DNA from 3 places in the Pantoea sp. CFCC18177 genome. Region 1 is predicted to be linked to each of the others. Evidence: predicted binding sites of a transcription regulator. Region 1 holds the regulator's gene; each other region holds the start of a gene.
What was found. The regulator CRP, encoded in region 1, controls carbon source genes, mostly activating them, when cyclic AMP is high. The targets are predictions, from matches to a motif close to ATGTGANNNNNNTCACAT.
Positions count from the first base shown of each region.

Region 2: rhaB (rhamnulokinase) is a predicted target of CRP. The motif match lies at 2,798-2,815, and genes of this name have one in related genera.
Region 3: ACPUC8_RS24380 (nucleoside-specific channel-forming protein Tsx) is a predicted target of CRP. The motif match lies at 7,096-7,113, and genes of this name have one in related genera.

Region 1 is NZ_JBNBPL010000028.1:41,595-51,519, forward strand. It holds gene tsgA (MFS transporter TsgA) at 1-1,179, opposite strand; gene ppiA (peptidylprolyl isomerase A) at 1,441-2,013, shown strand; gene ACPUC8_RS22100 (YhfG family protein) at 2,112-2,276, shown strand; gene ACPUC8_RS22105 (putative adenosine monophosphate-protein transferase Fic) at 2,266-2,859, shown strand; gene ACPUC8_RS22110 (aminodeoxychorismate synthase component II) at 2,901-3,476, shown strand; gene argD (bifunctional acetylornithine/succinyldiaminopimelate transaminase) at 3,564-4,784, shown strand; gene ACPUC8_RS22120 (YccS/YhfK family putative transporter) at 4,785-6,860, opposite strand; gene crp (cAMP-activated global transcriptional regulator CRP) at 6,919-7,551, opposite strand; gene ACPUC8_RS22130 (OsmC family protein) at 7,840-8,244, shown strand; gene ACPUC8_RS22135 (phosphoribulokinase) at 8,318-9,187, opposite strand; gene ACPUC8_RS22140 (YheU family protein) at 9,249-9,467, opposite strand; gene ACPUC8_RS22145 (hydrolase) at 9,470-9,925, opposite strand, start outside.
Region 2 is NZ_JBNBPL010000001.1:149,303-159,227, forward strand. It holds gene ACPUC8_RS00650 (L-rhamnose isomerase) at 1-1,189, opposite strand, end outside; gene rhaB (rhamnulokinase) at 1,173-2,654, opposite strand; gene rhaS (HTH-type transcriptional activator RhaS) at 2,943-3,764, shown strand; gene rhaR (HTH-type transcriptional activator RhaR) at 3,777-4,640, shown strand; gene rhaT (L-rhamnose/proton symporter RhaT) at 4,676-5,710, opposite strand; gene ACPUC8_RS00675 (hypothetical protein) at 6,077-6,400, shown strand; gene ACPUC8_RS00680 (YoaK family small membrane protein) at 6,415-6,513, shown strand; gene aldA (aldehyde dehydrogenase) at 6,714-8,150, shown strand; gene ACPUC8_RS00690 (MFS transporter) at 8,255-9,529, opposite strand; gene ACPUC8_RS00695 (M20 family metallopeptidase) at 9,526-9,925, opposite strand, start outside.
Region 3 is NZ_JBNBPL010000036.1:39-9,963, reverse strand. It holds gene abgT (p-aminobenzoyl-glutamate transporter) at 1-1,432, opposite strand, end outside; gene ACPUC8_RS24400 (M20 family metallopeptidase) at 1,617-3,062, opposite strand; gene ACPUC8_RS24395 (amidohydrolase) at 3,059-4,372, opposite strand; gene ACPUC8_RS24390 (LysR family transcriptional regulator) at 4,487-5,389, shown strand; gene yjdN (VOC family metalloprotein YjdN) at 5,468-5,899, shown strand; gene ACPUC8_RS24380 (nucleoside-specific channel-forming protein Tsx) at 6,031-6,897, opposite strand; gene ACPUC8_RS24375 (sensor histidine kinase) at 7,261-8,619, opposite strand; gene ACPUC8_RS24370 (response regulator) at 8,616-9,275, opposite strand; gene ACPUC8_RS24365 (helix-turn-helix domain-containing protein) at 9,441-9,809, shown strand.

The DNA of each region.
Region 1 (9,925 bases):
TTAGTGCGTCACATGGCCGTGCTGGCGATGTTTGGTCACAAAGCCGAGCAGTACACACATCACAAATACCACGGCATACAGACCGTTAGCGGTAGAGAGTGCCGCATGTGCGCCACCGCTCGCCACAATCGGGCCGGTCACGACGAAGGTCAGCATGGTGCCGACGGTGCCGCATGTCAGGATAAAGTTCACTAGCTTCGGTGAAGAGACTTTGGTTTGCAGCGATCCCAGCGTAATGATGGTGGTGTAGATAGCGCTGGAGCTGAAGCCCAGAATCATGATGATCCAGTGCAGCATGCTGGCATCATTTGTGGTGACGAACCAGTACATCAAGCCCGTTGCCAGGGCGGCCAGAACCATCAGAATACGTTGCAGATCGAAGAAGCGCAGCAGGAAGCTGAACACCCACATACCCACCATGTAGGCGGTCCAGAAGTTACCTACCAGCTGACCAGCCGCGGCGATATCCATGCCCATCGACTTGGTAGCGTACTCCGGTACCCAAGAGATAAAGCCCAGCTGACCAAGGATGTAGCAGAGTGCGGCAATCGACAGGAACAGCACGCCAATGCCCCATTTCTCTTTCTCGCCGCCTTGCACCGCAGCTTCGCTTTTCAGCTCAGGGAATTCCACCATCAGCGTGAGGACGAAGATCGCCAGGTAAATCACGCCAATGCAGGCATACACCCAGTACCACGGCAGCGCACGCGCCAGCAGTACACCCGCGATGATCGGGAAAATAGTGCCGGCCATGCTAAAGAAAGAGTCGGTAAACAGCAGACGTGAACCGCGCTGGCGGCCATCATACAGATGCGTAATCAGGAAGGTGCCGATCGACATCGTAATGCCGCTCACCACGCCAAGCACAAACATGCACAGCGAGAAGATGGTCAGATCGTGGCTGGTCATCAAGCCCGCGACGGCAAGGATCATCAGCACAAAGCCAAAGATCAGCTGGCGTTTCAGCGGCACAATCACCATCAACCAGGCGTTCAGGAATACCGCGACCAAAATACCGGCATTCAGGAAGGTAAAGGTGTTGCTCATTTCTGAAATCGGCAACTGGAAGTACTGGGCAATATTATCCAGCACCATGCCGGTAACAATAACCAGCGCGCCGGTGAGCGCGTAAGAGAAAAAGCTGATCCAGGTAAGGCCAATGCGATTACGGTTTGTCATGTTCTGAACCTGTGAAGCGCCGGGATGGGCAAAAAGTGTCATGAATTGTAAATGGAACTGTGATCTTAATAAACAACGAGTGAAACAAGCGCGAAATATTTCATTAATAGTGTGATTTTCGTCACGCAAATGATTGCGTGAGCGCAAAAGTATGACAATCGCAACATCAGCGTAAATATCGGTAAAACGCTGGCTCTTGTATAACTTGCTCTTTACAATCAATCTCGTTTTGAGCTTGCACTCCATGGTAAGGAATCATTCATGTTTAAACGTACTTTGACAGCGGCGGTTGCCCTGTTAGCGCTCTCTTCTGTATCCGCTACTGCTCTTGCAGCAAAAGGGGATACGCATGTGCTGCTCACCACTTCTGCGGGCAATATCGAACTCGAACTGAACAACCAGAAAGCCCCGGTTTCGGTGAAGAACTTTGTCGACTACGTCAACAACGGTTTCTACAACAACACCATTTTCCATCGCGTGATCCCTGGCTTTATGATCCAGGGCGGCGGCTTCACAACGGACATGCAGCAGAAGCAGACCGTTGCACCGATCAAGAACGAAGCCGATAACGGTTTGCGTAACCTGCGTGGCACCATTTCGATGGCGCGTACTGCAGATAAAGATAGCGCGACCAGCCAGTTCTTCCTGAACGTTGCGGATAACGCCTTCCTCGATCACGGTCAACGTGATTTCGGTTATGCGGTATTTGGTAAAGTTGTGAAAGGCCAGGATGTGATCGATAAGATTGCGCAGGTGCCAACTAAAGATGTCGGCCCATACCAAAATGTGCCGTCAAAACCGATTGTTATCCTCTCTGCCAAAGTCCTGCCTTAATCGTCTGACGCGCCATTCTGCAGTGGCGCGCTCTGCCGTGCTCCGGCAAAGCTAAAATTTGCTCTTATACTTAGGGCAAATCGCTTGCCGGAGGCCCTATGACCAGCAAACTCACTGAAAAACAGAAAACCACACTGTGGCAGCAGCGCCGTGCGGCCAGTTATCAGGCCAGTTGCCGCCTGGCCGGTTATGCGCCTATCGAAATCCCCACTGAGCAGCAGGAAGATCGACTGGAATCATTGAGGAGGCAATATGGCGGATAACAGTCTGGCGGTGCGCGATCCCTATCTTTGGCATAACGACAGGGTGCTAAAAAATCGTCTCGATATTCATGATGAAGCGCAACTGCGTAAAGCGGAATTGGCTTTTAGCGCGGCACGTCTGGCTACGCTGGAGTTAGGACCGCGCAGCAGAGGGATGCCGTGGCTGTGCCATATTCACCGCACCCTGTTTCAGGACCTCTACAGTTGGGCCGGTGAAGTGCGCAGCATAGATATCTGGCGCGACGAAACGCCATATTGCCACTGTGAATATATTGAGAAAGAGGGCAATGGGCTGATGGCGGCGCTGGAGGATGAGCAACAGCTGGTCAACCTGCCGCAGACGGAGTTTGTGGCACGTCTGGCGCACTATTACTGCGAGATATTTGTGCTGCATCCGTTCCGCGCGGGAAATGGGCGGACACAGCGTATTTTCTTTGAACAGCTGGCGCTGCATGCCGGTTATCTGCTGACGTGGGATAAACTGGAGCGAGACGCCTGGCGCAGCGCGATCTTTGCCGGTGTGGCGGGCGATCTGGCACCGTTGACGGCGCAGTTTGCGAAAGTGGTGAGCCCCGCTCGTTAAAATGCGTAGAATAGCGGCGGTTTTTCTGGCCTGAGGGCACTATGCTGCTGCTAATTGATAACTACGACTCCTTCACCTGGAATCTCTACCAGTACTTCTGTGAGCTGGGCGCGGATGTGCGCGTAGTGCGTAATGACGCCATTACCGTGGCGGAAATCGAGGCGCTGCCGCTGACGCATCTGGTGATTTCTCCTGGTCCCTGTACCCCGGATCAATCCGGTGTCTCGCTGGAGGCTATTCGTCACTTTGCTGGACGCCTGCCGATACTTGGCGTGTGCCTTGGCCATCAGGCGATTGCGCAGGCATATGGTGCGCAGGTGGTTCGCGCGCGCCAGGTGATGCATGGGAAAACTTCCGTGATCCAGCACACCCAGCAAGGCGTGTTTCGCAACCTTAATAATCCTCTCACCGTGACGCGCTACCATTCACTGATTGTGGCGCGCGATACGCTGCCCGCAGAATTCGACGTCACCGCCTGGAGCCTGCGCAACGGCGAGCCGGATGAGATCATGGGCTTCCGCCATCGCACCTTGCCGCTGGAAGGGGTGCAGTTCCATCCTGAGAGCATCCTCAGCGAGCAGGGTCATCAGCTCTTGGCTAATTTTCTGAACGCGTAACTTATGTTTGCCTTCGTGTGATTTTTTATGCATATTTTGTGATTATAATTTCACTTCAGCTCAACAAATAACCCAATGAGGTCGGCAATGGCAGCGGAAAAACTAGCGGTAACCCGGGAAACGTTCGATAACGTGATTTTGCCTGTTTATGCACCTGCGCAGTTTGTGCCGGTTAAAGGTAAGGGCAGCCGAGTCTGGGATCAGCAGGGCAAAGAGTATATCGACTTCTCCGGCGGCATCGCGGTAACTGCTTTAGGCCATTGCCATCCGGCGCTGGTGGAAACGCTGAAATCGCAGGGCGAAACCTTGTGGCACACCAGCAACGTATTCACCAACGAACCGGCACTGCGTCTGGCCAGCAAACTGATTGCCGCGACATTCGCCGATCGTGTGTTCTTTGGTAACTCAGGCGCGGAAGCCAACGAAGCGGCTTTCAAACTGGCGCGTTATTACGCCTGCAAGAAACACAGCCCGTTCAAAAGCAAAATCATCGCCTTCCACAACGCGTTCCATGGCCGTACCCTGTTTACCGTCACTGTAGGCGGTCAGCCGAAATACTCTGACGGTTTTGGTCCGAAGCCTGCCGATATCGTGCATGTGCCGTTTAACGATCTGGATGCTGTCAAAGCAGTGATTGATGACCACACCTGCGCCATTGTCGTCGAGCCGATTCAGGGCGAGGGCGGTGTGGTGGCGGCGACCGCAGAATTCATGCAGGGCCTGCGCGCGCTGTGTGATGAGCATAAAGCGCTGTTGGTGTTGGATGAAGTGCAAAGCGGCATGGGGCGTAGCGGCAAGCTGTTTGCTTACGAGCATTACGGCATCAAACCCGACATCATCACCAGTGCAAAAGCGCTGGGCGGCGGTTTCCCGGTGAGTGCGATGTTGACCACCAACGAAATTGCCTCTGTGATGGCGCCAGGTGTGCACGGCACCACTTACGGCGGTAACCCGCTGGCCTGTGCGATTGCCGAAACCGCGCTGGATATTATCAATACACCAGAAGTGCTGAATGGCGTGGAAGCGCGTCGCCAGCAGTTCGTGGAAGGTCTGCAGGCCATCAACAGTCAATTTGAACTGTTCAGTGAGATTCGCGGCAAAGGTTTACTGATTGGTGCGGCGTTGAAACCGCAGTACGCCAGCAAAGCACGCGACATCCTCAATGCATCAGCCGCAGAAGGATTGATGGTGCTGACGGCGGGCACCGACGTGATTCGTTTTGTGCCTTCGCTGGTGATCGAGCCAACCGATATCGCAGAAGGCATGGCGCGTTTCGCCAAAGCCATTGAGAAGGTGCTGGCGGCGTAATTAACTTTTTGGCCGTAATACTTTGAGCCAGCGACCATGATGCGGTCGCTGGCTCCATGCCAGTGAAGAGATAGTGTGCATCACGTTCAGGTGTTGCAGGATGCGCTTCACATGCTGTTCCACAATCGTCACCGGCCCCTCATTCAGATTCTCCGGCGCTTCCAGAATGTTGCTGTCATTGCCTGGTCCATCGTATGCCAGCCGCTGCTGACAGCGTTGCAGCGCAATTTCACAGGATTGCAGATAACGCTCCGCCAGTTTCGGCGTCAGCATGGTGTGCTCACGTGCCAGAATCGTCATGGCGTTGAGATGCTCGACGATAAACTGACTGTGTGTTACCCACATGCGCATATCTTTCAGGTACTGCGCGTTGAAGCCCGGTTCGCTTGATGCCTGGTTAAGCGAGTTGAACAGCGCATTGTGCGCTTGGTTGACCTTCATGCGTTGGTACGCCAGCTTTTCCGGCGATTGTTCCGGCCCCAGCAGCATTCGCAACGCTTCCTGATAGGCTTCCAGCGCATCATGGGCGTTACTGCGTAGCAATCCGCTCTGCCACTGCGGCCACAGCCAGATCATGCCTGCAAACGCAATCAGACAGCCCATCAGCGTATCCATCATGCGCGGCAATAAGAACTGTGCGCCATTGAGCGACAGCAACTGTAAGGAATACACGGCGGTAACGGTGAAGCCAATCATCGACCAGCCATAATATTTGCGCGTCACCAGATAGCTGGCGAGGGTGATGGCCAGCATAAACAGTAAGGTGACCGATTCGGGTACGGCCAGTCGCAGTGAGGCCGCCGCAATCAGCAAGCCGGCAAAGGTGCCGAGCGCACGGTGCTGAATGCGCACCCGCGTGGCGCTGTAGCCATTCTGACTGACAAACATGATGGTCATCAGAATCCAGTAGGGCTTAGGAATGTTGAAGAACAGCGCGACTGCGCTGCCGAACATTAGCATCACCGAGATGCGTGCGGCGGTGCGTAAAGCGGCAGATTTCAATGACAGATAGCTGCGCAACGCGGGGAAGAACGGCAGACGGCGCTGACGATCCGCCATCAGGTCACGCGTGTACAACGGCTTCTGCGTGCGTAAGACGCGTGCGATACGGCTGAAGTGGTAGTAACAGAAGTTGCCGACCGGATTATCTGGGTGCTGGCGCGCGATTTTTTCCAGCGCCCCGAGTGGCTTCTCCATATGGAAGCGCTCCGGCAACTGATGATAGAGAATCGCATCGGCGAGGATGCGCAGGCGCGCGGAGATGGTTTTCGCATTCCAACGGATCACCGCCTCAGCGTGGCTCTGCTCGACCAGCTTTTGCACCTCTTCCGGCTGATGCAGGCTCACCGAAATGTGTTCCTGTAAATCCAACGCCACCTGAAACGCTCGCGTCAGACGCTTATGGCTGTTATCGCGGTTGGCCGAGAGCATATGCATCTGCTGATAACAGGTGGTGATCAGATCGACGGCTTTTTGCTGGCGTGCCAGTAGCGGCGGTAACGCTTTTTCAGGATCGGTGAGTTGCGTCAGCAGCGTGTATTTCGCATCACAGTAATCTGCCAGTTCGCGATACAGCAGGCTCAGGGTTTCACGCATCGGCTGCTCTTTCCACAGCCAGAACCAAAACCAGTTAAACAGGCCGTACCAGAACGTACCGCCGATATACAGCAGCGGCGGCACCCAAACCGGCATCCTTCCAACCAGGCTAAGGCTAAAGATGGCGGCAATCAGGGTGGCTGGCAGCAAGCGGCCATGTAACGGGCTAATTTCACCGGTGACACCAATCAGCAGCGGCAGCACAAACAGTATGAGCGGCAGCGGAATCTGATAATCCGTGAGCAACTGGATCGAAAAACTGCCGATGGCAAACAGCGAACCGCCGACAATCAGACGTTTGAAAAAGCGTTTATGCGGGGTATCCAGACCGGCCATGTTGCAGCAGGCAGGCACTAATGAGAACAACAGGCCTTTTTGCAGATCGCCAAACAGCCAGCCAAGTGCCACAGGCAGGCACAGCACCAGCGTTTGCCGCAGGGCGTAGTTGACCTCAGGATGATAGATGATTCGGCGCCACATCAGCTCATCGCAAACAAAAACGGCGCGATGTTGCCATCACGCCGTGGGTGATAAGAAATTAGCGGGTGCCGTAAACGACGATGGTTTTACCGTGTGCGGAGATCAGGTTCTGATCTTCCAGCATTTTCAGGATGCGCCCCACGGTTTCGCGTGAGCAACCCACGATCTGACCAATCTCCTGACGGGTGATTTTAATCTGCATCCCGTCTGGGTGAGTCATCGCATCTGGCTGTTTGGCCAGATTAAGCAGTGTTTGCGCGATACGGCCCGTCACATCGAGGAAGGCAAGGTTGCCCACTTTCTCGGAGGTGATTTGCAGACGACGCGCCATTTGCGACGAGAGTCGCATCAAAATATCCGGGTTTACCTGAATCAGCTGACGGAATTTTTTGTAGGAAATTTCAGCCACTTCGCAGGCAGTTTTGGCACGTACCCAGGCACTACGTTCCTGACCTTCTTCAAACAGGCCGAGTTCGCCGATGAAATCTCCCTGATTGAGGTAGGAGAGGATCATCTCTTTGCCTTCTTCATCTTTGATCAGAACCGCAACGGAACCTTTCACGATGTAGTACAGCGTTTCCGCTTTCTCACCCTGATGGATGAGCGTGCTCTTTGACGGATATTTGTGAATATGGCAATGGGACAGGAACCATTCGAGTGTAGGGTCTGTTTGCGGTTTGCCGAGAACCATTCGCTATTATCCTCTATTGTAATCGTGCCCAAAGCACAGGGGGCAGTTTTCCCTGTCAGGCGGTGTAATCGTCGAGCGTTTTATTTCCGGGTGATTCTTAAGCTACGCTTTTGATTCTTCCCGCCTTCGTCTGTTACGACGAAAATATTTTCAGCACTGTTTGTAGCACAGCTTTTGCAAGCTGTCTTCTGTTGTCTCGCTTCAGCAACAGGCGGAAGAGTCTGGATTGCTGTTTATCAACTGAAAGCGTACTCTGGCGGCAAAATAGCCACTTCAGGAGAAAGAATAATGCAGGCACGAGTGAAATGGGTGGAGGGGTTAACCTTTCTCGGAGAATCCTCATCTGGCCATCAGGTATTAATGGACGGTAATTCAGGGGATAAAGCGCCGAGTCCAATGGAGATGGTTCTGATGGCGGCGGGCGGCTGTAGCGCGATTGACGTGGTGTCTATCCTGCAAAAGGGCCGTAATGATGTGGCCGATTGCGAGGTGAAGCTCACGTCTGAACGCCGTGAAGAAGCGCCACGTATTTTTACCCACATCAACCTGCATTTTATTGTCAGCGGCAAAGCGTTGAGTGATAAAGCCGTGGCCCGCGCGGTTGATCTCTCCGCTGAGAAGTATTGTTCGGTGGCGATCATGCTGGGTAAAGGTGTGGAAATCACCCACAGCTATGAAGTGGTAGAGTTGTAATCCTACTGTCGCGGCGCGATTTATCGCGCGGTGTGATGCACGCCTTACATCGTGCCGCTACAGAAATTCTGGATTATTCAATCCGTTTACCTTCGATCAGCCGTTGCACCAGCGGTGTCATGATCAATTCCATCGCCAGCCCCATTTTGCCCCCCGGCACCACCAGCGTATTCATGTGTGAAATGAACGAGCCCTGAATCATTGCCAGCAGGTAAGGGTAGGCAATCCCCTCCAGACCACGGAAATGGATCACCACAAAACTTTCGTCGAGTGAAGGGATCTCACGTGCGGCAAACGGGTTGGAGGTATCCACGGTCGGCACGCGCTGGAAGTTGATGTGGGTGCGAGAGAACTGCGGCGTGATGTAGTTGATATAGTCCTCCATCGAACGCACCACCGAATCCATCACCGCTTCACGAGAATGCCCACGTTCGCTGGTATCGCGCACCAGCTTTTGAATCCACTCCAGGTTCACAATCGGCACCACACCCACCAGCAGATCCACATGCTCTGCCACGTTATGCGGTTGCGTCACCACACCGCCGTGTAACCCTTCATAGAACAGCACATCGGTGTTGTCCGGCAGCGGCTGCCATGGCGTAAAGGTGCCCGGCACCTGATTCCACGGCACCGCTTCATCATAGGTGTGCAAATACTTGCGCGATTCGCCCTGACCGGTTTTTCCGTAGTGCTTGAACGTCTGCTCTAATAAACCAAAGTCATTGGCTTCGGGGCCAAAGTAGCTAATGTGACGACCCAGATCGCGCGCCTTACGGATCGCCATGTCCATCTCTGGACGGGTGTAGCGATGGAAGCTGTCACCTTCCACTTCCGCAGCGTGCAGATCAAACTGCTGGAATATTTTACGGAAGGCGAGGCTGGTGGTGGTGGTACCGGCTCCGCTGGAACCGGTAACGGCAATGATTGGATGCCTGGCTGACATAACAGAACTCCCTGTGAGGTCCGGCGATGAGCATTGTTACCACGAATTGCCGCGCGGTGCATTAACCGCGAAAATCTCGCGCTGGCATGATATTCACTGATTCATGCAGTTCAGACCACACCAGCACGACTTCTCCGCGTTCCAGTTGGCGGCGCACATCGGCCACCTTCTGCGCCAGGCTGCGCTCCTGCTCGCCGTAATCGGTGCCTTCACGTAACACGAAGGTTTCAATCAGGTTTTCCAGCGTTGTCACTTCAAGTTCTTGCCAGGGAATAATCACGATCACACATCCAGATAGGTTGAAAGCCAGTCAGGCACACGCTGTTCCAGCCACATTTTCGGCTTCAGCAAGGTGCCGCCGACAAAACCAACATGACCGCCTTGTTGCGTCAGCTGATATTCAATGGAGGGTGACAGCTGTTCTGGTTGCGGTATCACTGCATCGGTCATAAACGGGTCGTCTTTGGCGTGAATGACCAGCAACGGCTTGCGTACGCCGCTGAGCAGCGGCATGGCGCTGGCACGTCGATAATAGTCATTGGCATCCAGAAAACCGTGCGCGCGTGCGGTAATCGCATCATCGAACTCACGAATGCGGCGAAAGGCGCGCAGCTGGCTCAGTTCCACCGGCAGCGTGCCGGGCCAGGCCAGCAGTTTACGCGTGGCATTCTGTTTCAGCTTAGTGAGCAAATAGTGCTGATAGAAGCGCGAGAAGCCGGCATCCAGCTTTTCGCTACA
Region 2 (9,925 bases), on a different contig from region 1:
CATCGTGACGCAAGCACCAGGCTTCCCAGACAGCCTGCCATGGCAATGACTTTTGCTCCTCCAGCAGCGCCAGACGTGCGGTGTAATCCCCCTCCTGCTCCAGTTTGCGCAGTTGGTCACTCGGCTCCAACAGCGCACGCAGTAACGCCTTTTTGGCATTGCGGGTACCAATCACCCACGCCGCGATGCGGTTGATAGAAGCATCAAAGAAGTCGAGGCCGATATGCACTTTGTTGAACAGCTTGTTACGCGCAATTTCAGTGGCAATAGCCTGGGTTTCATCATCCAGCAGCACCACATGGTCGCTGTCCCAACGCACCGGACGGCTGACGTGCAATAACAGGCGCGGGACATACAGCATCGCGGTGGAGATTTTGTCGGAGATCACTTCAGTGGGATGGAAATGCCCGGCATCAAGCGTCAGCGCGGTCTGGCGGCTGGCAGCGTAGCCAAGGCAAAACTCATTGGATCCCACGGTGTAACTCTCGGCACCAATCCCGAATAACTTACTTTCGACGGCGTCGATATGATGACTGGCATCGAGTTTTTCGCTGATCACTTCATCCAGCGCGCTGGCTAAACGTTCACGCGGCGCCAGGCGATCAATGGTGAGATCTTTCATACCGTCCGGAACCCAGATGTTCATCACTGAGGGCGTGCCCAGTTGTTCACCAAAATGTGCCGAGATGCGGCGACTGGCCTTGCAGTGATCAATCCAGAACTGGCGGATGCCTTTGTCAGCGTGTGACAGGGTAAAACCATCGGCACTTAAAGGATGCGAGAAGCAGCTTGGATTAAAATCGAGCCCTAATTTATGCTGTTTTGCCCACTCCACCCAGTGGCTGAAGTGTTGCGGTTCGATAGCATCACGTTCTACCGGCGTGTCGCTTTCCAGATAGATGGCGTGCAGATTGAGGCGCTTAGCGCCTGGAATCAGCGACATGGCTTTTTCGATATCGGCGCGCAGTTCATGCGCATTACGCGCGCGTCCCGGATAGTTACCTGTGGCCTGAATCCCGCCGGTGAGTTCGCCGTTGGGGTTTTCGAAGCCGCGCACGTCATCCCCTTGCCAGCAGTGCATCGACACAGGAATCCCATCCAATTGCGTCATCACCTGCTCCACATCAATTCCTACGGCAGCGTAACGTTGTTTAGCCAGTTCATAAGCTTGTTCAATCAGCTTTGTCATAAGCAAGTTCCTTAGCAGGTTGGCTCAGCGCGGAAAATCGTGCCTGGTGGGCTGCGAAGACGCTTGAGCGCTGAGGTTCAAAAGTTTCTAACGGGAAATTCTGGCTGATGCAGCGGCGTAAATCGGCCACATCGCGCAACTCACCGAGTGCAATCAGCTGGCAGCCGACATTCCCCAGGGTTGAGGCTTCAATCGGTCCGGCGAGTACCGGTAACTGACAGGCATCGGCGCATAACTGGTTCAACAGCGGATTCTGGCTCCCCCCGCCCACCACATGGAGCTGGCGTATTGGCGCATCGCGCAACTGGCTAAGCTCGCCGATCACCTGGCGGTACAGCAACGCCAGGCTGTCAAAGATGGTGCGCGCAAGAGCCGCAGGGGTGTGCGGAATTGGCATATGTTGCTCGGCACAGGCGTTCTGTATTTCCTGCACCATGCTATTGGGATTAATAAAACGGTGGTGGTTGGGATTGATCAACGTGCGACAGGCGGGCTCTTGCGCTGCCTCGCCAATCAAGACGCAGAGATCTGAGATATGCAGCTCACTGCATACGCGCTGGAGGAGCCATAAGCCCATGATATTCTTTAATACCCGGTAACCCTCTGCACCGCCTTCATTGGTGATGTTGGCTTTCAACGCAGCGGCGCTGACACAGGGCTGCAAACTTTCAATGCCCATTAACGACCAGGTGCCGGAGCTGAGGTAGGCAGCATCATCCTGCATCAGTGGCGTGGCGACTACCGCACTGGCGGTGTCGTGGGTTGCCACGGCAATAACGGGAATCGCTTTACCCGTGGCATTTGACCAGTAACCCACGGTGTTGCCTGGCGCGCTGGGCTTGCCAAACCAGGCGGCATCAACGCCCGCCCAGGCCAGCAGATCGCTGTCCCACTCACCGGTTTCGATGTTCAGTAACTGCGTGGTGGTGGCGTTGGTGTATTCCCAGTTCATCCTGCCGGTCAGACGGTAATGCAGATAATCCGGGATCATCAGCGCGTGTTTCACCTGCGCTTGCCAGTCTGGCTGCTGCTGGTGCAGCGCGCGCAGTTGATAGATCGTGTTGAAGGGCAGAAACTGAATGCCGGTGCGTTGGTAGATGGCCGCCTTTCCGAGATCGTTGATGGCCTGCGACATCTGCCCGTCAGTGCGCGGGTCACGATAACTCACCGCCTCACCGACACGATTCCCGTTGGCATCCAGCAGCACCAGGTCCACGCCCCAGGTATCAATACCGATACTGTCCAGCACGATGCCCTCATCATCCAGCTGTGCTAACCCAGCCCGAATCTCTTGCTCCAGACGGTCAAGGTCCCAGCAGTCGTAGCCCGCACGGCGTATACGTTGATTGGGAAAGCGGCACACTTCACGCAGGCTTAGCTTTTGGCTGGTCGAGGTCCACTGCGCGAGCATCACGCGCCCGCTGGATGCGCCTAAATCAATGGCAACAATGTTACGCATACTCATGGCGTTTCTTCCTGTGATGAGAGGGCTCTAGCGTATAAATCCTGAGGTTCTGGCACCTTCCCCTTACTGCCAGCGCGTGAAAGTGTCTGGCAGACGGGCAAAGATGATCGTGAGAGAGCTCACAGAACCGCATCAGGGTAGAGTTGTGAGCGTTACCGCATTTCCATCAAACACTTGGGCGATCTTGAATAAAACGCCATTTTCCTGCGCTGGACGGTTCAAATTTCAAGGTAAGGTGCCGAACGCCTGAGTAGACTCGGTTGCAAAGTTGTTAACGAGAGGCGCATCATGACCGTTTTGCACAGTACAGATTTCTTTCCTGAGGGAAACTACGCGATTGCCATTGAGCCGCGCGTACCGCAGTCGGCCTTCCCCGAACATCATCATGATTTCCATGAAATTGTGCTGGTTGAACAAGGTTCCGGCATCCACGTGTTTAATGGTCAGCCGCAAACCTTATGTGCCGGTTGCGTCTGTTTTATCCGCGATCACGACCGTCATCTGTATGAACAAACGGACAATCTGTGTCTGACCAATGTGCTGTATCGCAGTCCCGCGGCGTTTCGCTTTCTTTCCGGCTTGCAGTCACTGCTGCCGGGAGAAGAGGATGGCAACTACAGTTCGCACTGGCGTATTAACAACAAGGTTATGGCGCAGGCGTTGCACATTGTGACGCAGATGAAGCAGCAAGCGATCTGGTCACTGGAGCGCCAGGCGCACCAGGAGCAACTGTTTTTGCAACTGCTGGTGCTGCTGCGCGAAGCCGGTCACAACGATCAAGCGCAGGATCAGGAAGCACGTCTGCATCGGTTGCTGGACTGGCTCAATGAGCACTACAGTGAAGATATCGTGTGGGATGCGTTGGCCGATCGTTTCTCGCTGTCGTTGCGTACGCTGCATCGTCAGATGAAACAGCAAACGGGTAATACGCCGCAGCGCTATCTCAATCGGTTGCGTCTACTGCAGGCAAGACATCTATTGCGTCATAGTGATATGCGCATTACCGACATCGCTTACCAGTGTGGATTTGGTGATAGCAACCACTTTTCTACCCTGTTCCGGCGAGAATTTGGCTGCGCGCCCCGAGCGGAGCGCCAGCAGATGATGTAATCGGAGTTTTTCATGTCGCTGATATTGAAGCGCGAAGACTATTTCCCGGCCACCAGTCTGCCGATAGCGGTGGCCGAACGCATGCCGCAACCCTCCTTCCCCCCTCATCGCCATGAGTTCAGTGAGATTGTCATTGTCTGGCGTGGCAATGGCTTGCATGTGCTGAACGATCGCCCCTGGCTGATTACCTGCGGGGACGTGTTCTACATCCGTGATAATGACTGTCACAGCTATGACAGCGTCAACGATTTGGCGTTGGATAACATCCTTTACTGCCGCGATCGTTTCCGTTTGAGTCTGGACTGGAGCCAACTGCTGCCACCGGAAGAGGCTGATGCGCCCAGCTGCTGGCGCTTAACCACGCGCGGCATGGCGCTGGCGCGCGGAGTGATCAGTCAACTTGAACGCGAAAGCCGCAAAAGTGATTCATTATCCATTCAACTTTCTGAAGCGCTGTTCCTGCAATTAGCGTTGATATTGCGTCGCCATGGCTATGCCGCCGATCGCCCGTGGGCGCTGCCAGAGGGAGAACAGCTCGATCTACTGATGTCGGCTTTACAAGGCGCGCTGCATCGTCCGTTCGATCTCAATCTGTTCTGCCAGCAAAATCAACTCAATGAACGTGCACTGAAACAGCTTTTCCGGCAACAAACAGGAATGACGGTTGGGCACTATTTGCGCCAGCTGCAATTGTGTCAGGCGAAGTATCTGCTGCGCACTCAGGATTGTTTGATCAGTGAAGTCGCCGCACGCTGCGGCTTTGATGACAGTAACTACTTTTCGGTGGTGTTCACGCGGGATACCGGCTTGACGCCGAGTGCCTGGCGTCAGCGCTTTGTGCCACAGCGCGAGCCTCAGGACACCTCAAAAGCCTGACGATGCAGATAGCACGTCAGGCTCTCATGGCGTCTTTAGTTAGCCATGCCCAAGCCGACAATGTTTGCGGCGATGATGATCACCACACACCCCAGGGACAACACGCGCACCGGACGTTTCCCTACCGCATTCCATTCTTTCAAAATCAAGCCAACCAGCCCGCCGCACAATACATACAGGCTCATGTGCAGCATCCAGCTGACAAAATCATACTGTGGCGGGATCTTGGCGTGGCCCCACGCATAGAAGAAGAACTGCAGATACCACATGGTGCCGCCAAGAACCGCGAAGGCGATGTTGGCTATCAGCATCGGTTTGGCCACCGAGAAATCCCGACGAACCGACAATTCTGGTTTCACCGCCAGGCGGATAAAGCAGAATGCCAGATTCACCAACGCCCCGCCGCCCATAATCACCACATAGCTCGGCAGTGCCACATACAGCGGGTCAATGCCCAGGTTCGCCGCTGCTTCATGCATCGGTTTTGCTGCATCCATGGCGAACGACATGCCCGCCGAGAAGATGCCGCACAGCACCGCCAGCACTAACCCTTTCTTCAGGTTAAACTCTTCCGCATTGATGCCAAGTGCACGCTCTTTTAACAACCCCGCACGCGAGACAATCGCCACCCCCACTAACGCCACCAACACGCCGAGCAGTGTCATTCGTCCACCCGGTGAACTGAACAGCTCAACGAAGCGGCCCTGCAGTAGCGGTGTCATCAGCGTGCCGACCACCAGCGTAATCCCGATGGCAATCCCGATGCCCATCGACATGCCGAGATAACGCATGGTCAAACCGTAGTTGATGTTCCCGACGCCCCACATGGCACCAAACAGAAACACCGGCAACAGTTGCGAGAGGCTAAAACTGCTGTAGTACGCCCAGAAGTTGGGCAGCAGCACGGCACTGACCGCCCATGGCAGGATCAGCCACGACATCACGCCACCCACTGACCACATTGTTTCCCATGACCACTTTTTTACCTGCTTAAACGGAGCATAAAAACATGCGGCACTGGCGGCACCCACCAGATGCCATAAAATACCGGCAAGAATGGCACTGTTCATTGTTATTCCTTCGTAAGGTTGAGGCCCACAGGAAACCGAGAGTTTCCCGATTACTGGCAGTCTACGGTGCGCCGCTTTTCGTCAGCCTTTGAATGGCTGCCGGAAAGCGTAGAGTGCTGGCAATATTCGGCGGGTCTTCAACACCAGGATCACAAAATCGGTTTTGCAGTTAAAACAGCGATTATTTTTTATAAGTGACTTATTATTGGGGATATTTTTCTTTTTTGTTGTGTTGATCAACACAGTTTTTGACTGACTGCCAGCTTGCTGCGTAACATGGCACCCATACAAAGTCGGCCTCTGTGCTTCCCCAGGAGACGTTATCGCCGTATAACGTTGGAAAAATCATCGGAACGAAGGATTGAGATGAATAGCAAAAGGTTGACGCTGCTGCTGTCACACCCGGTAAGCCGCGTGATGCTGGATGACATCCGCGCCATCGTACCGCCTCAGGCGTTGAACGTTTTCATTAATGGATTAGATGAAGATCGCTATGCCACACTCGATTGTGTTCAGAGTGAAGAGAACTGCGCCTTGCTGGCGTCGGCGATTGTGGTGTGGCGTCAACTCGGGCACGTTCACCGTATTCATTATCAAAAAGGCGAACATCTGCGCCAGGTAGATGACGCTACGCAATTCCAGTTATTTAGTATGATGAAGACGCACCGCGCCATCGTTCAACTCGCTTAACACTCAGGATCGCTATGAAAATCGGACTGCTTTTCCCCATTGCCATCATCATTGCTGGCGTCAGTTTCCTTGCCTGGTTTATCGCCAGTGGCGCCGCGATGCCCGGTTCCTGAGTTTTTAAGAACAATTCCTTCGGATTGCTAACCCGCTGAATGCGCGGCATTTCATCAGGAATGCTGCGTCTGTCGTGCTGTTCTTCCCTTCTCTGCCATCCCCTCATCTGCGCTGGCAATGACAAAAAGGTGCTACACCTTGATCTGTTTCACTCTGCATTTCACACAAAATTAACGAAACCGATCGCGGAGCCCTACATATGACAACACACCATCAACATTACATTAATGGCGCGTTTGTAGCCGACCAGCATGATAAATGGATTGAAGTGATCAACCCTGCCACCGAAGCGCTGCTCTCACGCATCCCTGAAGGCACCCGGCAAGACGCCGCACAGGCGATTGCTGCTGCAGAAGCTGCGCAACCCGGTTGGGAAGCGCTGCCCGCAGTGGAGCGTGGTCAATGGCTGCGTAAGATTGCCACCGCTATTCGTCAGCGTGAGCCGGAACTCACCGCCACCATCGTGGCAGAAGGCGGTAAGACGCAAGGCCTGGCGCAAACCGAAGTGATGTTCACCGCCGATTATCTGGACTATATGTCCGAGTGGGCGCGTCGTTACGAAGGCGAAATCGTTAACAGCGACCGCCCAAATGAAAACATTTTCGTGTTTAAGAAAGCCATCGGCGTCACCACGGGCATCCTGCCATGGAACTTCCCGTTTTTCCTGATTGCGCGTAAAGCGGCGCCTGCCCTGATCACCGGCAATACCATCGCCATCAAACCCAGCGAGTTGACGCCAAACAACGCGGCTATTTTTGCCCAAATTATCGATGAGATTGGTCTGCCGAAAGGTGTAATCAACTTCGTGTATGGCTACGGTCCAGAAGTGGGCCAGGAACTGGCCGCTAACCCTACCGTGGGTTTGGTCAGTTTAACGGGCAGCGTAGGTGCGGGCATCGCCACCATGGAAGCGGCGGCCAAAAATGTCACCAAAGTGTCGCTGGAACTCGGCGGTAAGGCTCCAGCTATCGTGATGGATGACGCCGATCTTGAACTGGCGGTAAAAGCGATTGTCAGCTCTCGCGTGATCAATACCGGACAAGTGTGTAACTGTGCAGAACGTGTTTATGTGCAGGAAGGCATTTACGACCGCTTTATCACTGCGCTCACCGCGGCGATGAAACAAGTGAAATTCGGTAACCCGGCGGAACAAACTGATATCGATATGGGGCCGCTGATCACAGCAGCGGCGCTCGGGCGCGTAGAGCAGAAGGTGGCCAATGCGGTAGCGGACGGCGGTAAAGTGGTGTTAGGCGGCAAACGCGCAGGCGACAAAGGCTTCTACTTTGAGCCCACCATCATTACCGGCGTGCGTCAGGAGATGGAGATCATGCGTGAAGAGATCTTTGGACCCGTCCTGCCGGTGATGACATTTAAGACGCTGGATGAAGCAGTGGCATTGGCCAATGACTGCGAGTATGGCCTGACCTCATCGATTTATACCCAGAATCTGAACACCGCAATGATCGCGCTGCGTCAGCTGAAGTTTGGCGAAACTTACATCAATCGCGAAAACTTCGAAGCGATGCAAGGCTTCCATGCGGGCTGGCGTAAATCGGGAATTGGCGGTGCCGATGGACGTCATGGTCTGGAGGAGTATCTGCAAACACACGTGGCGTATTTGCAGTTCTCTTAATTAAAACTTCAGGCTGGCACCCTGCCAGCCTGAAGTTTGCAGGGAAACGTAGCGGCGCAATTTATTGCGCAAACAGGGGGCGGCCTTCAGGCCGCCCCCGCAACTCAGGACACGCGCTTCTGGCTGCGCAGCAGTGCCAATCCACTTAGCACTGACATCGCCATCAGGTAGTAACCTGGTGCCAGGCTGGTACCTGTCGCATTGATCAACAGCGTACAAATCAACGGTGCAAAGCCACCAAATACCGTCACTGCCACGTTATAGCTGATCGCCATGCCGCTGGCTCGGGTACCAATCGGGAACAAGTCCGCCATCACCGAGGGCACGGTCGAGAAGTAGATCGACTTAAGCAAGGCCATCCAGCACACCAAAATAATCAGGGTGGTCGGCGTGGTGTGATTGACCACCAGTTTGAACGCCGGATAGATAGTGACGATCAGCAAAATCAGTGAGCCCCACATCAGCGGCACACGTCCTACACGCTCTGCCCACAACCCCATGACTGGCGTCACAACGGTAAGAATCACGCCCGCCAGCAAAGTAGCGGTAAAGGCAACCGAACCGGATAAATGCAGATTTTTGGTGGCGTAGGTCGGCACGTAGTTCAGCATATAGTTGACTGCCGTTGAGATCACCATCAGGCCAATCGCCAACAACATCAGCTCTTTCTGACGCCCAAACAGACGCTTGAGCGGTGCGGCTTCAGGCTGTTGTGCCTCGAAGCTGGCAGGTTCATGCACGTGGCGACGGATATAAATCCCTAACGGACCAATCAACAGGCCGAAGGCAAACGGTATACGCCAGCCCCACTCCTGAATCTGGCTTTCACTGAGGATCTGCGTCAGCCCAAGGCCAAACGCCGAAGCCATCAAAGTACTGGCACCCTGTGTAGCAAACTGCCAACTGGCGATAAAGGCTTTGCGCTCGGGAAAATGTTCCACCAGAAACGCGGTTGAGCTGCCAAATTCCCCGCCCGCAGAGAACCCCTGCACCAGACGCGCCAGCAAAATCAGAATCGGTGCCATCAAACCAATACTGGCGTAACCCGGCATAAAGGTAATCACCGCGCCGCCCAACATCATCAGGTTGATCGATAACAGTAAGGCTTTTTTACGACCATGACGGTCGGCATAGTTACCCAATACAATTGCGCCCAGCGGACGGATCAGGAATGAAACACCGAAGCTGCCAAACGTCAGTAACAACGACACCGAGGGGTCGCTGGTTGGGAAGAAAGCATGGGCAATATAGCTGGCAAAGAAGCCATACACCGCGATATCAAACCACTCCAGCGCATTACCGATACAGGTGGCAAACAGCGTTTTGTGCAGATTTGGCTTGGTCGCACTCAGCGGTGCCGCCGTGTTGAGGGTGCTCATGCTGCACCTCCTGTATGTTTACGATGCTGTGCCACTAAATCGCTGCCTTTCTCACCGAGATCCCACAGCAGCCGGGTCATCATTTGCAGACCTTCACGCGCGATCGACTTCAACATATTTTCGTTGACGCCATGCTGACCACAGGCCGGATAAGAGTGCGGAACCCATAGCGTGGGGAGGCCGAGAATGTCGGAGAACACTTCGTTAGGCAGTGAGCCGCCCAGATTCGGTAACAGCGCCGGCTTTTTGCCGCTGGTTTCTGCCATGCTGGATAACACCCAATCCACCAGCGGATCGGTCGGATCCAGCCTGGTGGCCGGTGATCCCCGCATAAACTCGACCTTCACATAGCCAAAGCTCTGCTGCGCAAGATGGTCGCTGATATGTTGCGCCAGA
Region 3 (9,925 bases), on a different contig from region 1:
CCACAGGATAGGGGAAGATCAGCACATAATAGGTGCCAAGTTGTGCATCTTTTAGGTATCGCTGCAGAAAGCCAAGGAACAACGGCAGGAACGGCGACATCGGTGCCAGCGGCAAGACGGCAGAGTCAGCGATGCGGAAAATCATTTGCGCAAAGGCCGGATGGAAACCGAGCAACATAAACATCGGCACGAATACCGGTGCCAGAATCGACCAGATAGCCGAGCCGCTGGCGATAAACATGCAGAGAAACGCTGACAGGAACATCAGGCCAAGGAACGCAGGTGCGCCACTGATCCCGGCACTCTCCAGCATATCGGTCAGGCCGATAGCCATAAACTTGCCCATGTTGCTCCAGTTGAAGAAGGCGACGAATTGCGACAGCGGGAACACCATCACAATAAAGCCCGCCATGCTCTTCATCGGATCGACCAGCAACTGTGGGATGTCATCGGCTCGACGAATCTGCTTCGTCACTGCGCCGTAAGCAATCGCCACCACAAAGAAGAACAGGATGATGATCGGCACAATGCCCTGAATAAACGGCGAAGGAATAATGCCGCCGGTTTTCGGGTTGCGCAGCGGTGCGTGTTCCGGCACCACCAGTAGCGCCATCAACGCAATAAATACCAGTGCAGCAATACCAGCCGCTCTCAGGCCGCGATTTTCCAGTGCCGTCAGCGGCGGCAGGCGGTCTTGATGACCGCCGTTCCATGCGGGCAGGCGCGGCTCAACGAATTTATCGGTGAGGATCGCGCCCACTACCGTCAATACGATCACCGAACTGGCCATAAAGAACCAGTTATCGATCACGCTGACGTGCACGGTATCGCTCACCGCTTTCGCCGCTTCGGTACTGATACCCGACAGCAGGACGTCGGTGGTGACGATCAGCAGATTGGCGGTAAATCCAGACGCCACACCGGCAATCGCTGCCAGCAGACCCGCTACCGGATGACGACCCACCGCGAGGAAGATCAGTGCGCCGAGTGGTGGCATCACCACCAGTGCCGCATCCGATGAGATGTGGCTGAAGAAGGCAATGAACAGCACCATATAGCTGGCGTAACGACGGCTCACGCGTGAGGCCATCTTCACCATCAGCGATTGCAGCAGGCCGACTTTCTCGGCCAGGCCCGCACCAATCACTAACGCCAGAATCGAGCCGAGTGGCGTAAAGCCACTGAAGTTTTTGATGATGTTCGGCAGGATCCACTGAATCCCAGCCACGCTCAGCAGGTTATTGACGCGGACCAGCTCGCCGTTGGTGGGATTTTTCACTGCCAGATCAAAGCCGCTGATAATGGCGGTGGCCACCATCAATACCACGATCAGATAGACAAACAGTAAGAATGGGTTCGGCACTTTATTGCCGATGCGCTCTATCCAGCTAAACAGCTTCCCTGGGCTGCGGTTCTCCGTAGTCACTTCCATCAGCTTTGCCTCATTGGTCGTCTTGTTGTATTTGCATGCCCGCGTTGGGGCTGTCATTTTTATAGTGTTTAGATATTTCTGGGCGCATAAATGCGCCCCCTACAACTGTGGTAAACCTTACAACTGCGCCTAAGCCCCATAGAGTACGCATTGATGCGCACTTAGTCGGAGCACCGCGCTTATTTCAGGATGACAACTTCGATGGTGTGACGTCTGCCGGTATCGGGCAAACATAAGGCTGTTCGCGGCGCACACGCTGAAACTCCTCACGACAGCGTGCCAGCGCGTCCTCGTCCTGTAACAAGGTCAGCGCGGTGGCGGCCATCACTTTGGCGGCCAGACACATGCCTTTGTGACCCAAAGAGGTGCGGCCCTGCGCCACCAGTTGCCAGGTGTGCAGCGGGGTACCGAAGGCAAAACAGGGCGCGAAGCACTGTGCCGTCGGCGTGACCCAACTGACATCGCCGACATCGGTTGAGCCGTACAGCAGCTCGCGCGTGACGGCGTACGGCGCCACCTCATCCATCAAAATCTTGTCACCCAGCGCTTCTGTCCACGCCACGCCCGCTTCACCGCCGGTGCGTGCCGCATTCAGGCGCGCATTGCGCAGATCGTCTTTGGTCAGCGTGGCACGGATCTCGGCGGCAAACTGCTGCTCATCCGCGCTGTAAGCTGGCAGGCCAAACTGATGCAAATTGCGCTCCATGACGGCTTCCAGCGCACGATTGGGCACATAGTTGGAGCAGGCTTTGTCGAATCGTACCGTCATGGTGGTGTCCGTCATCAGGGCCGCGCCTTTGGCGATGTTGATGACGCGCTGGTAGATATCCTGGGCCTGATCGAGTTCCGGTGCGCGGATCAGATACAGCACTTCGGCATCGGCCTGCACCACATTGGGAGAGACGCCGCCAGTATTAGTCACGGCGTAGTGCACGCGGGCTTCCTGCACGATGTGCTCGCGTAAGAAGTTGGCACCGGTATTCATCAGGGTGACGGCATCTAAGGCGCTGCGGCCCAGATGCGGGGAGTTAGCGGCGTGCGCGGCGACGCCCTTGAAATGAAACGCGGCCTGAATGTTGGCAAGGGTGCTGAGGTTGAACATGCCGCTGAACCCTTCAGGATGCCAGGTGACAGCCGCATCGACATCATCAAACAGTCCTTCACGCACCATAAAGGTTTTGCCGGAACCGCCTTCTTCGCCCGGACAACCATAAAAACGCAATGTGCCGCGTTGCCCGTTCTGCGCCCACCAGGCTTTGATGGCAAAGGCGGCAGCCAGTCCGGCGGTGCCTAATAAATTGTGCCCGCAGCCGTGTCCGTTGCCATTCTCGATCAGCGGTTGTGGCGTGGCGCAGCCCGATTGCTGGCTTAAACCGGCCAGTGCATCGAACTCACCCAGAATCGCAATCACCGGCTTGCCGCTGCCGATGCTGGCGATAAAAGCGGTATCGATATTGCCGACGCCGCGTTCAACGCGAAAACCTTCCTGCTCCAGCGCATCAGCCAGAATGGCGGCAGACTGCGTCTCTTCAAAGCGAGTTTCTGGCACATCCCAGATCGCATCGCTGAGCGCAGTAAAGCGCGGCTGATTCTCGTTGATGTAATGATCGATAAAGTCGTGATGGCTCATCGCTGGCCTCCAAACTGCGCCTGATTCAGCACCAGGGTGGCCAGCGTTTGCACCGCGGTGGCCATGATCGCTTCATCAAAATCGAATTTGGCGTTGTGATGGCCTGCTGCCAGATCGCAGCCGAAGATCACATACGAAGACTGGCCGCCGCGCTGCTGCACGCGCTCCAGCATGTAGGTGGCATCCTCTGAACCTGCCGCCTGCTGTTTGGTATCAATGACCGAGGTGAAAATGCCCATCGCATCGGCCTGCTGGTGGATGAAATCCACCCACGGCTGGCTCGGCGTACAGCTGCGAGCACCGCCCATCAGTTTGATATCGTACTCAACGCCATACATCGCCGCTGCGCCAGCGATGACGCGCAAGGCCTGCTGATAGATATCGTCGTTAACCTGATTGCTGACGCCACGGGTTTCGACTTTCATCAGCGCGCAATCCGGTACCACGTTACGGCCGGTGCCCGCCTGCAATACGCCGACGTTAACGCGCGCCACGCCGCCGCTGTGTTGCGGCAGATTATGCAATGCCAGCGTAGCCTGTGCGGCGGCGAGCAGGGCATTGCGGCCCTCTTCTGGTTTACCGCCTGCATGTGCGCCGACGCCCGTAAAACTCACATCCAGTTTGGTGGTGGCGAGGAAGCTATCACTGCCGCAAACGATTTCGCCTGCGGGCACGCCTGTGCCAAGGTGGATGGCGGTAAACAGATCCACATCATCCACCACGCCTGCAGCGACCATGGCTTTCGCACCGCGCACGCCTTCTTCGGCGGGTTGGAAGATGATCTTGATGGTGCCGCTGAGCTGATCTTTCATCTCCATCAACACGCCCGCCAGCGCCAGTCCGATGGTGGTGTGCCCGTCGTGACCGCAGGCATGCATCATGCCGGCATTGCAGGAGGCAAAGCCCTCGCGGGTCGGGATATGGTCGGCATCACGGCTTTCGTTCTGGTCCAGTGCATCCATATCGACCCGGAAGCCCATTACTGGGCCGGGACGACCGGTTTCCAGCGTGGCGACAACGCCACAGAAACCGCCAGAGAAATGGGAGATCCACTGCGGCAGCGCACCTTGTTCTAGCGCGCGGGCTTCTTGCTGCGCCAGCACTTCGTCAGAGGGTAAGCCCATACGCGCATCAGCATCGATCACTTCACGGCCCAGCTTCAGCTGATAACCAAGGCGATGCAGTTCTTCAGCGACTAAGGTTGCGGTACGGAACTCCAGCCAGCCCGATTCGGCAAAATGGTGCAGATCGCGACGCCAGATTTGCATCTGCGGTATCCGCGCGTTGACGAGGTCGGAGAGGGTTTTCATCGGCATATCCTTTGTGTTGGTTTTTTATGCATTAACCCGAATCTACACAATGGTATTGGTGCGCATAAGATGCGAATATCTTGTCACTGATAAACAACGGTTATCACAAAAATCATGCCTGCCAACCTCAAACTTCATCAGCTGCGTGCCTTTGTCGACGTGGCGCGCCAGGGCAGTATTCGGGCGGCCAGCCGCTTATCAGGGCTATCGCAGCCTGCACTGACCAAAGCGATCCAGGAACTGGAACTGGCGCTCGGCGCTCGCCTGTTTGAACGGCGTCAGCAAGGGGTCACGCTCACCGATATCGGTGATAACTTTTTCCGTCATGCCAGTCTGGTGTTGGAAGAGCTGCGCGTGGCGCAGGAGGATATTCAACAGCGGCTGGGACTGGCCGGTGGCCGGGTCAATATTGGCGTGGGCGGCAGTATCGCGCGTACCATCATGCCGCAGGTGATCACTCAGTTTCATCGCGAATACCCGCTGGTGAAGGTGCGCATTGTTGAGGGGCAACTGGTGTCGATGGTGCATGAACTGCGACAGGGTGCGCTGGATTTCACCATCAATACCTACGATCAACACCATCTGGATCAGGAACTGATTTTTGAACGCTTGATGCAGCGAGACTATCAGGTGGTGATGCGCAAAGGGCATCCCATGGCCCATGCGCGATCCCTCACGGAGTTGCAGCACTGTGACTGGACCATGCCGACGCCGCAAGGCAGCTATTACCGGCTGTTGCACGATTTGTTTGGTGAACGCGGCATGGCACCGAAGATCGTCGTCACCTGTGAGACCTTTATGGCCTGTACCAGTCTGGTGGCGAAGAGCGATTTCGTCAGTATTATTTCGCGCGATGTGATTGAAGATCCTACCCACGGCGGGCAGTTAATCGCTCTCGATCTTGACGATCCGCTGCCGAAAGCCACGTTCTATTTGATTCAGCGAAAAGACACCGCGCTGACGCCGATGAGTGCCTATATGGCGCAATTATTCCGGCGTTACTGTCAACAAAGGTAAGAGTGCGGCCTGGCTCCCATCTGATTAAAAATTGCGCACTACACTTGCACTGGACGTTCCAATTCTGGAGAACTGACCATGCAAATTACTCCCTATGTGTTTTACAACGGCCGCTGCGAAGAGGCGATCGCCTTCTATCTTGAGGCGACCGACGGCGAACTGCTGTTCAAAATGACCTTTGGCGATATGCCAGACGAAACAACTGTCGAAGATGAAGGCTGCCCATCTGGCATGACGTTCTCACCCGAACAGATAATGCACGCGCACCTGCGGATCGGGCAGGGCGAACTGATGATGAGCGATGGCGCACCGCAGGCGAATTACGCAGGATTTTCCGTGAGCTTATCAACGCCGGATGAGGCACAAGGCAAGCGGTGGTTTGATGCATTATCGGCAGGCGGAGAGGTGACGAAAAAGTGGGAACCGACCTTCTGGGCGCACGGCTTTGGCATGTTCACCGATAAGTTTGGCGTGCCCTGGATGGTGAATGCCTATAAACCACAGATTTGACAGGTGTTGTTGAGATGCGTGGCGGCACAATTCATTGCGTGTATGTTACCAGGTGCGCATAAATGCGCACCCTACGAAAACCGCACACGATCGTTGTAGGGTCGCCATTTATGGCGACCTGGTCCATGCAATCAGAAGTTGTAACCCACCACCAGGTAGTAACCCCAGCCGGTTGATTTCACTTCAAACGGACCGTTGCCGAAGTTCAGCTCCTGACCATCCGCCCACTGTCCGCCGTTGTGGAAGTAACGCGCCACGGTAGAAACGTGCCAGTGATCGTAGTTCAGCGACAGGATGTGGCTAGAGGCGATCGAGTTGCTGGTGCGTGATGGACCGGTTTCGTCACGCAGATCCGAGCCCCAGTCGAAGTTGGTGAAGCCGATATAGCTCAGCTTACCGCCCCACAGATCGGTAATCGGCACAAAGTATTTCACCTTGAAGCGATAACCATCCCAGCTGTTTTCGTTCGCCGCACCATAGTTCTGCCACTGGTACTTGGCATACACGTTCAGTGACAGGCCGATATCGCTGTGGGTATCAATATCGGTACCCAGACCCATATACCAGGTGTTTTGACGCTGTGACGCGTTGCGACCCATGTCATAGATATAGTTGTTCGCGAAGTACCACTCTTTAAACGGACCAAATGCCAGGCTGGTGCCGGTCAGTTTATCGATAGAGAAACGCGGCTCAATTTCCATGAACAGCGGCGAACCGTGGTCGAAAATGCCGTTTGCGTTGCTGTTGCCTGCGCCAAAGAAGTTGGTCAGGTCGGCATAGCCGTAGAAATCGAACCAGTCCTTTTTGGCAAAGGCTTCGTATTCGAGATACACATCGTTGTTGAACTGAGGTCCGAAGCGCGTGTGATAGCTGCCCACCACGTTTACGCTCTGATGCCACCAGTCAGAAAGATACTGCGGATCGCTGTCTGCCGCTTGTGCCGCGCCGGTCCAGCTGCTGGCCAATAAGGCCCCTGCTATCAATGCTTTAAATTTCATTATTGTTATCCACATGCTTGTGATCGCCGCGAATGCGCCGCGATCGTGTCAAATCGATCCCAGGGGATGGGCAGTGTGTTGGTTTAAACGGTCTGAATCGCCGAATTTTCAAGTGCGCGTAATGTGCCTGTAACAGAGCGATAGGAAATAGATTTTGATCACGTTTGTCAAAATGTGTTGCATTTTGATTCATCTGAAATGTGACTATGATCACAAAAAAGGCGTGTTGCGAACGGAACCCCGCAACCGATTACGTTGTCGCGTACAGCGGTAATTTGATGGGATGTTGAAAAGGAGGGAGTGGCGTGATTTATCGCGCGGCCTGAAGACCGCGCTCTACCGAAAACGTCAGCAACCGCCGAATTAAGGCAAGGTCACACGTACCTGCAAGCCCGAGATCTCGCCTTGCGGGTTATGGCAGTTGGACAGCGCCACCTGCATTTGATGCTTCTGCGCCACGCTACGAACGATAGATAACCCCAGGCCGCTGCCTTGTGCCTGCACATCCGGCGAGCGCGTGAAGCGATCAAAGGCGCGTTCAATAAAGGATTCCGGCATGCCTGGACCATTATCAACGATATCCACCACGGTGTGATTGCCCACGCGATGTAACAGCACATCCACCAGGCTACCCTCAGGCGTGTGCAGCATGGCATTGCCTATCAGGTTATCGAACAGGCTGCGCAAATCGGAGCGGCTGGCGTGCAGGCGGTAATGTGTCGTGCCGTTAAAGCCAATATCAATCCCGCGTTTGTCTGCCACCACCATCAGTTGCTCAATACTCTCTTTGAGCAGATCGTCGATGTCGATGGTCTCGACGGAGGCTACTACCGACTGATCTTCCTGCCGTGAGATGTTGAGCAGTTGCGTCACCAAATGGCGCGTGCGCGTGACGCCCGCTTCCAACTGGTCAAACTGTCGGCTGGCCTCGCCCGGTTGAATATGCTGACGCAGATTTTCCAGTTGGAGAGTGACGGCGGTCACCGGCGTGCGTAATTCATGCGCGGCATCTTCCAGGAACTGACGCTGTGAAGACCAGGCCGCACGCAGTTTATCCAGCAGCGAGTTATAAGCCGCGACCAGCGGCAGCACTTCATCGGGCAGGCTGTTGGGTGAAACCGCGTGGGGGTGCAGCGTTTCCTGCGCGGCAATTTGCCGCGACGCCACGCGTAAATCTCGGGTAATCGCGCGCACCACCAACCATATCACCAGCAGCGAGAGTGGCATCATTAGCATCAACGGAATGATGGCGGAAAGTACCCGCTTCACCATCAAACTCTTCATGTAGCCAATGTTATGCAACACCTGAATATTGCCAATCTCACTGCCTAACTCACCGGGGCGCGTATAGACACGCCATTCACAGTCATCGCCGCAGTCGCCCACTTTCAAATCTGACCAGCCTTTTTTGGGCTGGAGCGGTGCCTGTAACGCAGGCCAGGAACTGGCGCGCAGGTGGTTGTGGTCATCCCACAACTGCACGATGTAGGTACTTTTCAGCTTCTCTTGCTGCATCACCATCGGCATCAGCGCGGGCATGCGTTGGCTGGATGACCAGGCATCGGCGATCTTCGCGAGTTGATCGTCCTTCATGGTGCCCATCATGTCGCCATAGCAGTGGTAGAAGTACCAGGTGACGCCGCCAATCATCGCCAGGTGCAACAGCACCAGGGTGAGCAGCAATTTGTTACGCAAGGAGCGCATAAAGGTGAAAGGTTTCATATTGCCGGTACTCGCCAGCCCAGGCCGCGTACGTTACGAATCACTTCGTTATCAAGCTTGCGGCGCATGCCGTGAATCAGCACATCGACGGCGTTACTGGTGACTTCTTCTCCCCAGCCATAGATGCGGTTTTCTAATTGTTCGCGCGATAAAATCGCACCGGGTCGTTCCAGTAGTGCATACAGCAGCGCATACTCACGGGCGGTGAGTTGTTCGCGTTGCCCTTTATACAATACCTCACGCGTCATCATATCCAGCTGCACATCGCCGCTACCTAACAGGGAATCCGCCGCACCGTGACGACGTCGGGTGATTGCACGCATGCGCGCCAGTACCTCTTGCAAATCAAAGGGTTTGAGCAAATAGTCATCGGCACCGCTGTCGAGGCCTTGAATACGCTGTTGTACGGTGTCACGCGCTGTCAGTACCAGCACCGGCGTCATATCGCCTCGGGTGCGAGCACGTTTCAAGACGTGGATGCCATCTTCACGCGGCAAGCCTAAATCAAGCAATACGCAGGTATAGCCGCCCTCAGACCAGGCATTGGTGGCATACACGCCATCGCGCACCCAGTCCACTGACCAGCCCGCCGCTTCCAGCGCCTGCTGCAAGTTGGTGCCAATCATTTCATCATCTTCTACCAGCAGCACGCGCATAGTGTTCTCCCAGACTGATGAACGCAGTTTACCTTCGGATTCTTAGTAGATAATTACACTGCTCTCCCTCCTTGCTAATTCTGCGCTAATTTTCTGCTAATTAAGGGATAAATTTAACGCGCTACAGTGACTGCACTGGACATATTGTCGAAGCAGGAGGTTCCCATGAATCAGAGCGAATTTATCCGTAGTTTGCTGGACTGGATAGAAGACAACTTAGGTCACGATCTGCATCTGGATGAAGTAGCACGCCGCTCGGGATACTCCCGCTGGCATCTACAACGTCTGTTCCGTCAACACACGGGCTTCTCTCTGGCAGAGTACATTCGCCAGCGCCGGTTGACTGAGTCAGCGCTCACGCTGATTAACAGTGATGAAGCGATTTTACAGGTGGCGATGAGCTACGGGTTTGATACCCAACAGGCCTACACCCGCACCTTTAAAAATTACTTTAGCGTCACGCCGGGCCAGTTACGTCGTCAGCGTCGCGTTGAACAGGAACGTTTGTTATTCCCGTTGGCGGTGGCCAGTTGAGCGCATCAGGATTATGTGCGCATCAATGCGCACCCTACAAAATGATGGGATGATTTTGTAGATACCGTCTTGCCAGTTACCTGGCAAGACATATTTCTGCATCGAACGGGCGGCCT